One region of the Nocardioides sp. FY1077 genome, then DNA from elsewhere that is predicted to be linked to it. Evidence: predicted binding sites of a transcription regulator. Region 1 holds the regulator's gene; each other region holds the start of a gene.
The links. The regulator LexA, encoded in region 1, represses DNA repair genes until DNA is damaged. The targets are predictions, from matches to a motif close to TCGAACANNTGTTCGA.
Positions count from the first base shown of each region.

Region 2: the regulator LexA is predicted to act here: its motif matches at 1,902-1,917, upstream of AC4OR8_RS10750 (HNH endonuclease signature motif containing protein).
Region 3: the regulator LexA is predicted to act here: its motif matches at 2,010-2,025, upstream of AC4OR8_RS15310 (HNH endonuclease signature motif containing protein).
Region 4: the regulator LexA is predicted to act here: its motif matches at 1,424-1,439, upstream of AC4OR8_RS09335 (HNH endonuclease signature motif containing protein).

Region 1 is NZ_JBZWDB010000003.1:1,138,175-1,141,569, forward strand. Features, by position in the region: gene AC4OR8_RS15015 (hypothetical protein) at 419-790, shown strand; gene AC4OR8_RS15020 (LysM peptidoglycan-binding domain-containing protein) at 994-1,311, opposite strand; gene lexA (transcriptional repressor LexA) at 1,699-2,424, shown strand; gene AC4OR8_RS15030 (MXAN_6640 family putative metalloprotease) at 2,608-3,395, shown strand, end outside.
Region 2 is NZ_JBZWDB010000003.1:252,119-255,513, forward strand. Features, by position in the region: gene AC4OR8_RS10750 (HNH endonuclease signature motif containing protein) at 560-1,888, opposite strand; gene AC4OR8_RS10755 (TetR/AcrR family transcriptional regulator) at 2,180-2,728, opposite strand; gene AC4OR8_RS10760 (SDR family NAD(P)-dependent oxidoreductase) at 2,808-3,395, shown strand, end outside.
Region 3 is NZ_JBZWDB010000004.1:27,093-30,487, reverse strand. Features, by position in the region: gene AC4OR8_RS15320 (sensor histidine kinase) at 1-1,011, shown strand, start outside; gene AC4OR8_RS15315 (response regulator transcription factor) at 996-1,673, shown strand; gene AC4OR8_RS15310 (HNH endonuclease signature motif containing protein) at 2,039-3,373, shown strand.
Region 4 is NZ_JBZWDB010000002.1:943,553-946,947, forward strand. Features, by position in the region: gene AC4OR8_RS09335 (HNH endonuclease signature motif containing protein) at 85-1,410, opposite strand; gene AC4OR8_RS09340 (pyruvate carboxylase) at 1,887-3,395, opposite strand, start outside.

The DNA of each region.
Region 1 (3,395 bases):
GGCCCCGCACCGACCCGACACCCCGTGGGGGTGTGCAGTCGGTGTGGATAACCGGGCTCTTCCTGTGTAGAACACGCTTCGACCTGTGGGGCTTCCACCCCTGGCCTGTGCACTAGATGTGGATAACTACACCGGTGTAACTACTAGATGTAGGGAACCGTACGCCCGTCGAGGGCAGGGCGCAACCTGTTCGGCGAGTCGCGCGCCGGGCGTTTCGCTGCCGCCGCAAAGCCGCAGGTCAGCGCGCCGCGGACCGCTCGCCCGGCGGTCCGGACAGGTCCGTCACGGGCGTGTCGCGGGCGTCCAGGCCGCTCCGCCGGGCGGCCGAGCGGTGGTGGCGGGCGCGACGCCTCCTGATCTCCCGCTCCGACCTGCGCGTCCCGCTGCGCCGGGCGGGCACGTCGGACACAATGACCCGGTGAGCAGCGCGGGGAGACGAGCAGGCTCGCGCCGAGCCGCCAAGCCGCCCCGCACGTTCCAGCCGCGACTCCTCCTGCTCGCCCTCGCCGTCACGCTGTCGGTGGTGGCGTGGGGCTACCTCGTGTACGCCGCGATCGACTTCGGCACCACCGCCCGCGACGGCGACGTCCGCGCGTGGTGGTTCCTCGCCCTGGCCTCGCTAGGGGCCGTCGCGTGCCTGTTCGTCGGACTGGTGCTCGTCGCCCGGTTGTTGCGGGCGCTGGGGATCACCGCTCCCCCGTCCGGCGGGTCGCCGGCCTCGGGGGACGACGCGGACGACGCGGACGGTGGTCCCGCCACTGCTCCTGGTGGGCGGCGGGCCTCGCGCTGAGGCCTGGTCGTCGGTTCGGTGGTTTCGAGACGCTCGCTGCGCTCGCTCCTCAACCACCGAGCGCTGCGGTCGTTGCTCGCTCCCGGGGGACAGGAAAGGGGCAGGCCCGATGGGCCCGCCCCTCGTCTTCCCCAGCTCACCAGCCGGGGTCGAAGCGGCTGGTGAGGTCAGTGGCCGGGCGCGTGGCGCTGCCGGCGGGTGGATCAGCTGGTGGGGACCCGCAGCTGCTGGCCGGCGATCACCAGGCCGCCGTCGAGGTCGTTCAGGGTCTGGATCTCCGCGATCGCCCCACGCAGGTCGCCGTCGGCGGAGGTGGCGGCCGCGATGTCCCACAGGGTGTCACCGGTGCCGACGGTGATGACCTCGGTGGGCTGGGCCTGGGAGGTGGCCACGGAGCCGGCGGCCAGCCAGACCCCGACGGCGAGCACGACCAGCAGGGAGAGCGTGAACACGACCAGTCGGCCGCGGCGGGTCAGCCGCACGGTCGGGGCGTGGACGGGGTGCAGGGTCATCGTGCTCATGGGGACCTCCTGGGGAAGTGGCGGTCGGCCTCGGGTGGGGCTCGGTCGGTCACGCTGATGTCTAACGGGCGCCACCGACAGTCCTGGCGGACCGCCTGGAGTGGCCGAGTCGACCACACGTTCGATCGAACACATGAGCGAGAGTAGATCAGGTGTTCGACACCGCGCAAGGGTCCAGACGAACGGATGTTCGACCGGATCCGCGCCGGCGACGGGGACGGGCGCGACACGCCGTTCGAACAGGTGTTTGAAGTCGCCCGGCGCGACTGGCAGGGTGAGGCACGTCGCCCCCGCCGGGCGACGCACGACCTCCACCCGGACCCACGCACCCGGGCGGGGCACGAGGACCGGGCCGGCGCCAGCCGTGCCGGAGCAGAGAGGTGGACGATGGCGACGAACGAGGTGGGGGGCACGGTGTCCGAGTTCCCCGAAGGTGCTCCCGACGCGACGGGCCTGACCCCGCGCCAGCTGCGCGTGCTGGCCACGATTCGCGACGCGATCGAGAAGCGGGGCTACCCCCCGAGCATGCGCGAGATCGGCAACGCGGTGGGGCTGACCAGCACCTCCAGCGTGGCCCACCAGCTGAAGGTGCTCGAGGAGAAGGGCTTCCTCAAGCGCGACCCCAACCGCCCGCGTGCGCTCGAGGTGTTCCTGCCGGAGGTGCTCGCCGCACGCCGCTCGATCTCCGCGGCGGAGGAGTCGTCCTTCGACGAGACCGGTGTGGGCGACGCGATGCCCGCGGCGACGTACGTGCCGGTCGTCGGCCGCATCGCCGCCGGTGGCCCGATCCTGGCCGAGCAGCGGGTGGAGGACGTGTTCCCCCTGCCCAAGCAGCTCGTCGGCGACGGTCAGCTGTTCCTGCTCGAGGTGTCGGGTGAGTCGATGATCGACGCCGCGATCTGCAACGGCGACTACGTCGTCATCCGGCAGCAGCCGACCGCGAACAACGGCGAGATCGTCGCCGCGATGATCGACGGCGAGGCCACCGTCAAGACCTTCCAGCGCAAGGACGGCCAGGTCTGGCTGCTCCCCCACAACGACTCCTTCGAGCCCATCGACGGCACCCACGCCACGATCCTGGGCAAGGTCACCGCGGTCCTGCGCCGCGTCTGACCCGCTCCACCGGGGCCCACCGCTGCGGGCCCCGTCCCGCTCCGGGGCTGCCCCACCCGCGTCGCGCCGGGCCCGTCGGACCACCGACGGGCCCAGTGTCGCGTGCGGATCCGCCGAGTCGGCGCTGTCGGTGACGCGTGAGACGCTGGACGTCCTGCTCGTCCCCCACCCCCGGGAGCCCGCGTGCGTCGCACCCCCTCCGTCCTGCTCGCCCCCCTCGCCGCCCTCGCCCTGGGCGCGGGACTGCTGGTGCCGGCCGCGGCCGACCCGGTCGACGCCCCTGCTGGCGGTGCAGCGAGCGAGGCCGTCGAGGTAGTCGGTGAGGCGACCGGCGAGGTGACCCCGGCCCAGGCCGCGGAGGCGCTGGAGACGGTCGAGGAGCTCCTCGACCCGGACGCGACCCCGGCGACCGACCCCGACGTCGAGGCCACCGAGGCCCTGCGTGACCTCGCCCGCAGCCTGCCCGCGCTGTCGCCGACCGACCGCGCGACGGCGCGCAGCTACCTCGCGCGGCCCAGTGACGGCACAGCCGACCCGTTTGGCTCCGGTTACAGCGCCAGCGCTGGCGAACCCGGTTCCACGTGCAGCACGAACGTCTGCGTGCACTGGGTCGAGCGCAGTTCCGACAAGGTGGCAGACGACGAGGACGTCAGCACCGTGCCCGCCTACGTCGACACGACGCTCGCCACGTTGCAGAAGGTGCACGACACCTACGTGGCCGCGGGCTACCGGGCCCCGAAGCCCGACGGCGCCAAGGGCGGGAGCCCACTCACGGACGTCTACCTGGTCGATGTGGGTGGCGACAGCATCTACGGCTACTGCACCTCCGACCGGGCCATCCCCACCGGGGAACGCGCCGCTGACGTGCCTGCGTACTGCGTGCTCGACAACGACTTCCGCTCGGGCCAGTTCCCGGCGCACACCCCGCTGGAGAACCTGCAGGTCACCGCGGCCCACGAGTACTTCCACGC
Region 2 (3,395 bases), 890 kb from region 1:
CCCATCATCGCACCCCGCCCCGCCCCACGCTCCTCGTGAACCGGATGCTCGCCGGTAGCCCTGCTCGGCCAACGGACCCCGCCTCGGTGGTCGAGTGCCGAGGAGCCCTTCGAGACGCTCGCTGCGCTCGCTCCTCAGGAACCACGCCAGCGACGAGGTGTATCGGGACCACTACCGTCCGCCGGGGACTGGACCGGGGCAGGTACCAGCGCCGGCTGCGGGGGTTTCGACACGGGCGCTGCGCGCCCTGCCCAACCAACGATGAGGGGCCGGGCGCTGCGCGCCGTACTCGCCAACGAACCCCGGCCCGCTTCGGTGATCGAGTGCCGAGGAGCCCTTCGAGACGCTCGCTGCGCTCGCTCCTCAGGAACCACGCCAGCGACGAGGTGTATCGAGACCACGGAACCATCCGCTGGGACTCGACCAGGGCGAGTTCCAGCGTCGGCTGCGGGGGTTTCGACACGGGCGCTAGCGCGCCCTGCTCAACCAACGAGGGGGTCGGGCGCTAGCGCGCCCTGCCGACCAACGAGCGAGGAACTGCCCGCCGAGCAGGGCGCGGTCAGGTGAGGTGGGTGGTGCCGGTCGGGGCGACGGCGTAGCGGTGTCCGTGCGGGCTGACCCACTCATAGGCCGCGGCGGCGGTGCGGGTGTAGGTCCAGCCGTCGTGGGTCTTGGCCCGATGGTGGCGCCTGCACAGGCAGGCAAGGTTGTCGGTCGACGTCTGGCCGGGTGGGCCGCCGTCACTCAGCGCTCGGTAGGGGGTGATGTGGTCGACGTCGGATGACCGGGCGGGGCGGGTGCAGTGCGGGAAGCGGCAGGTGCCGTCACGCTGCACGACCAGCTCGCGCATCCGGTCGGGGACCTCGTAGGCGTCGCTGCGCAGCTGCTCCGCGAGGTCGAGGACCGGCCGGACCGTGACCTGGGTGCGGCTGGTGGCGCACCAGGTCTTGACCTGGTCGGCGGTCACGAACGAGCGGGTCTTGTCCACCCGGGCCAGGTGGAGGTCGTCGGGCGCGTCGTTGCGCAGTGCCGCCTCGCTGAGATGGACGTGCAGCACCACCTGCCGGGCCGGTCGTCGACGCGGTGTCCGGGCGGCCTCGGTGTCGTCGCGGGTCAGGTCGAGGGCGGTCTGGGCACGAGCGATCTCACCCACGGCCATCGCGCGGCGGGCGTCCAGCGACTCGGTGCAGCCCAGCTCGGCCAGCTGCGCGGCGCAGTGAGCAACCGCCGCATCCAGGTCCAACGCGTCGGCCAGGTCGAGGTCGCCCTCCACGTGCATGGTGCCGAACACCGACACCTGTGAGGTGTCCACGTCGAAGCACCGGTCGTCGGCGGCCTTCGCCGCTCGGACCCGAGCCTGTGCCGGGTCGTGGCGCGCAATGGCCTCGTCGACCAGCCGATCGAGCGCACGGAACCCGATCTTCGACGCCACCGGCGCGACGTGGCGGTCCACGAACGCCGCAGCATCCGGAGACAAGGCGAGCGTCTGCTCGGCCACCCGACGCGCCCGCCACACCTGCACGTCACCGGCGGTCAGCCGGGACCACAGCCGCGGCAGACGGTGGGCGATCTCCAGGGCGTGCCCGACGTACCGCATGCCGGCGTCACTGGACATGCCCAGCGCAGCAGCCAGCTCCACCACCGCGAACTCAGACACCAGCGGGGCACCATCGCCGGCGACCGCCAGCTGGCGGTCGGTGCCCGGCACCGTCGCTGCGTCCTCGAGCACGTCGTCGCACGGCTCCAGCTCGTTCGCAGCCGCCCACCTGACTGTTGCCACCAGCTGCGCCACCTCAGCGGCATCTGCCGCTGCCCGGTGCGCGCAGACCTCGCTCAGCAGCGCGTCGGTCGACGCGTCCTGAAGGCGGTAGCGGAGGGCGCTGGGCATGCCCTCATTCTACTCGAACACACGTTCGAATGCAGTGACTGTCCACCGGTTTCTGGCTTGTCATCTCGCAGGACATAGGTGACGGTTCCGCATCAGCACATCGGTGACACTGTCGCCGGTCTTCATGATGACACTTCCCTGGCCTTCAGGTCGGCGGGCGGGAGCCGTGCATGACCGCCGACGGGTCACCGTTGGCTTGCCGCTCGTGCTTGATGTGCGGGTGATCGAGGGCCGGCGACGTCGCGGCCATGCTTGACATGTGGGCGATCAGGGGTCTGGGTGGCCAACTCGCTACGCGCCGGCGTGGCGCAGACCGCGGAGCACCACCTGCAGCAACGTCTGCGCCAGAGGGCTCTGCGGCGACAGTTGCGCACCACGAACAGCTCGCGCGACGCCGCACATCACCAGCAGCACAGCCGGCGCGTCGACATCGGGATGCACCTCACCTGCCGACCGGGCCTGCTCCAGCAGCACCGCCAATCCTTCGAGCAGGTCCTGACGCATGGCATCGGTCTGCTGCAGCACCGGCGTCGCCCGAGCGGTCACCTTCTCGAACAGCTCGTCGGCGACGAGCAGAGCGAAGTGCGCTCGCAGCACCGGTTCCAGCAGCGGCCCGCTCGAGGCCCGGAGGATCTGGGCCAACTCCTCGAACCGGTCCCACACGAGTACCTCCTCGAGCTCCTCCACCGAGGCGAAGTGGCGGTAGACCGTCCCCACGCCCACCTCGGCAGCCCGCGCGACCGCGTTCAACGCCAGCGGCTCCCCCCGCGCGGCTACCTCGCGCGCAGCATCGACGATCCGGGCGCGGTTGCGTGCGGCGTCCTTGCGCAGTCCCTCCATCAGAGCAGTCTAACCGGACTGCGAATCAAAGTGGATGAGTCATCCGGTACGGTGGAGGCCACCTACCGGAAGGAACACCATGACCACCCCGACCCGCCCCCTCGCCGTCGTCACCGGCGCCAGCTCCGGCATCGGTGAGCAGTTCGCGCGCCGCTACGCCCGTGAGGGGTTCGACCTGCTCCTGGTCGCACGCTCGGCCACCGCCCTGCACGCGTTGGCCGCCGAGCTGACCCACGAGCACGGCACCACCGTCGACGTGCACGTCGCCGACCTCGCCGACCCGGCTGCCCTCGCCACGCTGACCGGTGAGCTGACGAGCGGACTTCCGCGCCTGGACCACCTCGTCAACTGCGCCGGCGTGGCTCCCGAAGGAGACCTGGCCGACACCGACGAGGAGACCATCCGGCACCTGGTCGAGCTCAACGTCGTCGCACTCACCCTGCTCACGCGCGCGGCCATCATCCGGATGCGCGCCGCCAAGCGGGGCACGATCGTCAACGTCGCCAGCGGAGCCGCTTACCAGCCCACCCCGCACCTCGCCGCGTACGGGGCGTCCAAGAGCTGGGTACTCATGCTCACGGAAGCGATGTCGGAGGAGAACCGCGCCCACGGCCTCAGGATCCTGTCGGTGGCCCCCGGTGACACCGAGACCCCGATGAACCCGGGA
Region 3 (3,395 bases), on a different contig from region 1:
GACGCGACCGGTGCCCTCGTCGTGGTCGTCTTCCTCGCCGAGGACCGTGCGCTGCTCCTCGACACCATGCGCACCTACGCGGTCGTGGCCGTGCTGTCGCTGCTCGTGGTCATCGGCTTCGCCTCCTGGCAGTCGGGGCGCCTGCTGGCACCCCTGCGCGTCCTGCGTCGCACCGCCGACGAGATCGGCGACTCCGACCTCTCGCGCCGGGTGCCGGTGCAGGGCAACGACGACATCACCGCCCTGACCCTCACGGTCAACGGGATGCTCGACCGGCTCGAGGGGTCGTTCGCCGAGCAGCGGCGCTTCCTCGACGACGCCGGCCACGAGCTCAAGACGCCGCTCACCGTGCTGCGCGGGCACCTCGAGCTCCTCGACCCGCACGACACCGACGACGTCGAGGAGACCAGGAAGCTCCTGCTCGACGAGATCGACCGGATGGCGCGGCTGGTGGGCGAGCTGCTGCTGCTGGCCAAGAGCGACCGCCCCGACTTCGTCTCCCCGGGCCCCGTCGACCTCGGCCGCCTCACCGAGGACCTGCTGACCAAGGCCGCCGCGCTCGGCGACCGCACCTGGCTGCTCGACGTCGCCGCAGCCGTCGCCGTCGAGCTCGACGAGCAGCGCGTCACCCAAGCGGTGCTGCAGCTCGCCGACAACGCCGTGAAGCACACCCAGCCCGGCGACGAGGTCGCGATCGGCTCGTCGTACGACGGCGGCAGCGTGCGGCTGTGGGTGCGCGACACCGGGCCCGGGGTGCCGGCCGCCGACCGCGAGCTGGTGTTCCGCAGGTTCGGGCGCAGCGCCGTGCCGGAGGGCGACGAGGGCTTCGGGCTGGGTCTCTCCATCGTCACCGCGATCGCGGAGGCCCACGGCGGGACCGCCTCGGTGTCCGACGCCGACCCCCCCGGCGCCCTGTTCGTGCTGACCCTGCCCGCCCACCCCGTCCACCCCGGGCAGCCCGTGCAGCCCGTCGACCCCGTCCACCAGGAGGACCCGTGGCCCGCATCCTGATCGTCGAGGACGAGGCGCGCATCGCGTCGTTCGTCGCCAAGGGCCTCAAGGCCGACGGCCACCAGGCCACCGTCGTCGGCGACGGGCCCGGCGGGCTCGACCACGCCCTGAGCGGCGACTACGAGCTGATGGTGCTCGACATCGGCCTGCCCGGCGGCATGGACGGCTTCGAGGTGCTCGACGCCCTGCGCTCGCAGGGCTCGCGGATGCCCGTCATCGTGCTCACCGCCCGCGACTCCGTCGGCGACACCGTCACGGCACTCGAGGGCGGGGCCGACGACTACATGCCCAAGCCCTTCCGCTTCGCCGAGCTGCAGGCCCGCATCCGGCTGCGGCTGCGCCAGGCCCCGGGCAACGAGGGCGCCGGCCCCACCGGCGACGTGGTGGAGGCCGGCGGGGTCTCCCTCGACATCCGCACCCGCCGCGCCCGCGTGGGCCACCAGCAGGTCGACCTGTCGGCCCGCGAGTTCGCCCTCGCCGAGATCTTCATGCTCAACGCCGGCCAGGTGCTCTCCCGCGAGCAGCTCCTCGACCACGTCTGGGGCTTCGACTTCGACCCCGGCTCGAACGTCGTCGACGTCTACGTCGGCTACCTGCGCCGCAAGTTCGGCGCCGACGCCATCGAGACCGTCCGCGGCATGGGCTACCGCTTCCAGCCCTGACCCGGCTCGCTGGTCGAGTGCCGAGGAGCGCCCGGCCCCTCGCTGGCCGAGTGCCGAGGAGCGCCGAGCCTTCGCTGGTCGAGTGCCGAGGAGTGCCCAGCCCCTCGTCGGTCGAGTGCCGAGGAGCGCCGAGCCTTCGCTGGTCGAGTGCCGAGGAGCGCCAGCGACGAGGTGTATCGAGACCCCCGCAGCCAGCGCTGGGACCCGCCCGACCGATCGTTGGTCTAGTGCCGAGGAGCGCCCGGCCCCTCGCTGGTCGAGTGCCGAGGAGCGCCAGCGACGAGGTGTATCGAGACCCCGCAACCGGGCCGGTCGGCCGGTGGAGAACCACTGCACTCGAACATATGTTCGAGTAGGATGAGGGCATGCCCATCCCCCTCCGCCACCGCCGTCAGGACGTGTCGACCGACGCGCTCCTGACCGAGGCGCTGGGCCACCGCCGGGCCGCGGACGCGGCAGAGACGGCCCTGATGGTGACCACGGTGAAGTGGGCGGCAGCCAACGAGCTGCCGCCGTACGACGACGTCCTCGAGGACGCAGCGACCGTGCCGGGCACCGACCGCCAGCTGGTGGTCGCCGGCGATGGCTCGCCACTGGTCTCGGAGTTCGCGGTGGTGGAGCTCGCCGCCGTCTTGGGGATGGGCAGCGACGCCGGGATGCGGTATGTCGGTCACGCTCTCGAGATCGCCCACCGTCTGCCGCGGCTGTGGTCGCGGGTCACCGCGGGCGAGGTGCAGGTGTGGCGCGCCCGTCGGGTAGCCGAGCAGACGCTGGCGCTGAGCCCGGACGCGGCGGCGTTCGTGGACCGCCACGTGGCCCCGGTGGCCTCGAAGATCGGCTTCCGTGCGCTCGATCGGCTCATCGATGAGGCGATCGCCCGTCACGACCCGCAGCAGGCGCGAGCACGAGCGGCGAAGGCCGCGGACGACCGGTGCTTCGACGTGGACACCTCGCAGGTGTCGGTGTTCGGAACGATGCACGTGCAGGGCGACCTCGACCGCGCTGACGCGTTGGACCTGGATGCCGCGGTCGCGCACTGTGCGGCGCAGCTGGCCGAGCTGGGGTGCGCCGTGTCGCTGGACGCGCGTCGGGCGATGGCGGTCGGGGAGATCGCCCGTGCCCAGACCGCCCTCGACCTGACCCGCGACGACACCGAGCCCGAGCCCGAGCCCATGCCGCAGCGGCGGCGTCCGGCCCGGCAGGTCGTGCTGCACGTCCACCTCAGCGAAGCCGCCCTCACCGAAGCCACGTCGGACCTGCACCTGGCCCGGGTCGAGAGGACCCGAAGCTTCGTCTCCGCCGACCAGGTCAAGACCTGGTGCGCCAGCAGCGCCACCGGCGTGACGGTCCGGCCCGTCCTCGACCTCACCGAGCAGCGGCACACCGACGCCTACGAGGTCCCCGACCGAATGCGCGAGCAAATTGTGCAGCGCGACGACACCTGCCGCTTCCCCCACTGCACCCGCCCAGCCCGGTCATCCGACGTCGACCACATCACCCCGTACCGAGCACGCGCCGACGGCGGCCCACCCGGCCAGACGTCCACTGCCAACCTCGCCTGCTTGTGCAGACGCCACCACCGGGCCAAGACCCACGACGGCTGGACCTACACCCGCACCGCCGCAGCTGCGTACGAATGGATCAGCCCCCACGGGCACCGGTACGCCGTCGACCAGCGCGGCACCGCCCACCTCACCTGACCGCGCCCTCCGCCGATCGTTG
Region 4 (3,395 bases), on a different contig from region 1:
TGCTCAACCGACGAACGGGGGCCGGGCGCTGCGCGTCGTACGCGACGACCGACGACCGACGACCGACGACCGACGAGGGCGCGGTCAGGTGAGGTGGGTGGTACCGCTCTGGTTGACGGCGTACCGGTGACCGTGGGGACTGGTCCATTCGTACGCCGCGGCGGCGGTGCGGGTGTAGGTCCAGCCGTCGTGGGTCTTGGCCCGGTGGTGGCGCCTGCACAAGCAGGCGAGATTGTCGGTGGAGGTCTGGCCCGGCGGGCCGCCGTCGGCGAGGGCTCGGTACGGGCGGGTGTGGTCGACATCGGCCGACCTCGCCGGGCGGGCGCAGTGCGGGAAGCGGCAGGTGCCGTCGCGCTGGACCACTTGCTCGCGCATCCGGTCGGGGACCTCGTACGAGTCGGTGTGCAGCAGCTCGGCGAGGTCGAGGACCGGCCGGACGGTGACCTGGGTGCTGCTGGTGGCGCACCAGGTCTTGACCTGGTCAGCGGTGACGAACGAGCGGGTCCTCTCGACCCGGGCGAGGTGTAGGTCCGACGTGGCGTTGGTGAGGGCAGCGTCGCTGAGATGGACGTGCAGCACCACCTGGCGCGCCGGGCGCCGTCTGCGGAGCGTGGGCTCGGCCTCGGTGTCGTCGCGGGTCAGGTCGAGTGCGGTCTGGGCACGGGCGATCTCACCCACGGCCATTGCGCGGCGGGCGTTGAGGGACTCGGTGCAGCCCAGGTCGGCCAGCTGCGCGGCGCAGTGCGCGACTGCGGCGTCCAGGTCGAGCGCGTCGGCCAGGTCGAGGTCGCCCTGCACGTGCATCGTGCCGAACACCGACACCTGGGAGGTGTCCACGTCGAAGCAGCGGTCGTCGGCCGCCTTCGCCGCTCGCACCCGCGCCTGTGCCGGGTCGTGACGAAGGATCGCCTCGTCGACCAACCGGTCGAGCGCGCGGTAGCCGATCTTCGAGGCCACCGGGGCGACGTGGCGGTCCACGAACGCCGCAGCGTCCGGGCTCAGCACCAGGGTCTGCTCCGCCACCCGGCGGGCACGCCACACCTGCACATCGCCGGCGGTGACGCGGGACCACAGGCGGGGCAGACGGTGGGCGATCTCGAGGGCGTGGCCGACGTACCGCATGCCGGCGTCGCTGCTCATCCCGAGAGCGGCGGCGAGCTCGATGACCGCGAACTCCGAGACCAGTGGCGCACCGTCACCTGCGACCGCGAGCTGCTGGTCGGTCCCGGGAACGGCCGCGGCGAGGTCTCGGTCGTCGGGCTCCAGCTCGTTCTCGGCGGCCCACTCCACCGCCGTGGTCAACAGCCCGACCTCGGCGGCGTCCGCGGCCTGCCGGTAGGACCTCGCGCGCTCCAGCAGCGAGCCTGCTGCGGGCCCCTGACGGCGGGGGCGGAGGGCGGTCGAGGTCATGACCTCATTCTACTCGAACACACGTTCGATTACAGGGGTTCTCCACCGGCTCGATGGCCGGGTTGCGGGGTCTCGATACACCTCGTCGCTGGCGCTCCTCGGCACTCGACCAACGAGGCGCTGGCGCTGGCGCTCCTCGGTGCTCGACCAACGAGGGGCCGGCGCTCCTCGGCACTCGACCAACGAGGCGCTGGCGCTCCTCGGTGCTCGACCAACGAGGGGCCGGCGCTCCTCGGCACTCGACCAACGAGGCGCTGGCGCTCCTCGGCACTCGACCAACGAGGCGCTGGCGCTCCTCGGCACTCGACCAGCGAGGCGCTGGCGCTGGCGCGCCCTGCTCGACCGACGAGGGGACGCGCTGGGGCGCCCTGCTCGACCACTGGTGTGCCGGGTCTCGACACGAGCGCTGGCGCGCCCTGGTCGACCGACGAGGGGACGCGCGTGCGCGCGCCCCCTGGCCGTCGACGGACCGGACGCTAGGCGGGCGGGGAGACGACGACGACGAGGTCGCCTCCCTCGACGGCCTGGGTGCCGGAGACGGCGACGCGGTCCACGGTGCCGGCGACGGGGGTGGTGATGGAGGCCTCCATCTTCATCGCCTCGATCGTGGCCACGGTGTCACCGGCCGCGACGGAGTCTCCGGCGGCGACGGTCACGGTCACCACGCCCTGGAACGGCGCCGCGACCTGGCCCGGCACGGAGGTGTCGGCCTTCTCGACGGCGGCGACCTCGGAGGCCACCGAGCGGTCGCGCACCGGCAGCGGGCGCATCTGGCCGTTGATCGTGCACATCACGGTGCGCACACCCCGCTCGTCGGGCTCGCCGATGGCGCGCACCCCCAGCAGCAGCGTCTTGCCCTCGGCGAGCTCGACGGAGTGCTCCTCGCCGTGGCGCAGGCCGTAGAGGTAGTCGAGGGTCGAGAGCACCGAGACGTCGCCGTACCTGGCTCGCGACTCGCGGAACTCCTTGGTGGGCCCGGGGAAGAGCAGCTCGTTGAGGGTGGCGCGGCGGGTGGCGGGGCCGACGTCGGCGCCGAGGCCCGCGGCCTGCTCGGGGGTCAGCTCGGCGGCCGGGGGCTCGTAGGAGCGGCCCTCGAGCGCCTTGGTGCGGAACGGCTCGGGCCAGCCTCCGGGCGGGTCGCCGAGCTCGCCGTGCAGGAAGCCGATGACCGAGCCGGGGATGTCGAAGGACGCCGGGTCGGCGGCGAACTCGGCGGGGTCGGCGCCCGCGGCGACGAGGTGGAGTGCGAGGTCGCCCACGACCTTCGAGGACGGCGTCACCTTCACGACCCGCCCGAGGATGTCGTTGGCGGCGGCGTACATGTCCTCCACCTGCTCGAACTTCTCCCCGAGGCCCAGCGCGATGGCCTGCTGGCGCAGGTTGGAGAGCTGGCCGCCGGGGATCTCGTGGCGGTAGACCCGCCCGGTCGGCGCCGGCAGCCCCGACTCGAACGGCGCGTAGACCCGGCGCACGGCCTCCCAGTAGGGCTCCAGGGCGTTGACGGCGGCGAGGTCGAGGCCGGTCTCCCGCGCGGAGTGGTTGGTGCCGGCCACGAGCGCCGACAGCGGCGGCTGCGAGGTGGTGCCGGCCATCGAGGCGGTCGCGGCGTCGACGGCGTCGACCCCCGCGTCGATCGCGGCCAGCAGGGTGGCCAGCTGGCCGCCGGGGGTGTCGTGGGTGTGCAGGTGCACCGGCAGGTCGAAGCGCTCGCGCAGCGCGGTGACCAGCGTGCGCGCGGCGGGGGCCCGCAGCAGGCCGGCCATGTCCTTGATCGCCAGCACGTGCGCACCGGCGTCGACGATCTGCGCGGCGAGGTCGAGGTAGTAGTCGAGGGTGTAGAGGTCCTCGTCGGGGTCGGAGAGGTCGCCGGTGTAGCACAGCGCCACCTCCGCCACGGCGGTGCCGGTGGCGCGCACGGCGGCGATCGCCGGGCGCATCTGCTCCACGTCGTTGAGCGCGTCGAAGATGCGGAACACGTCGATGCC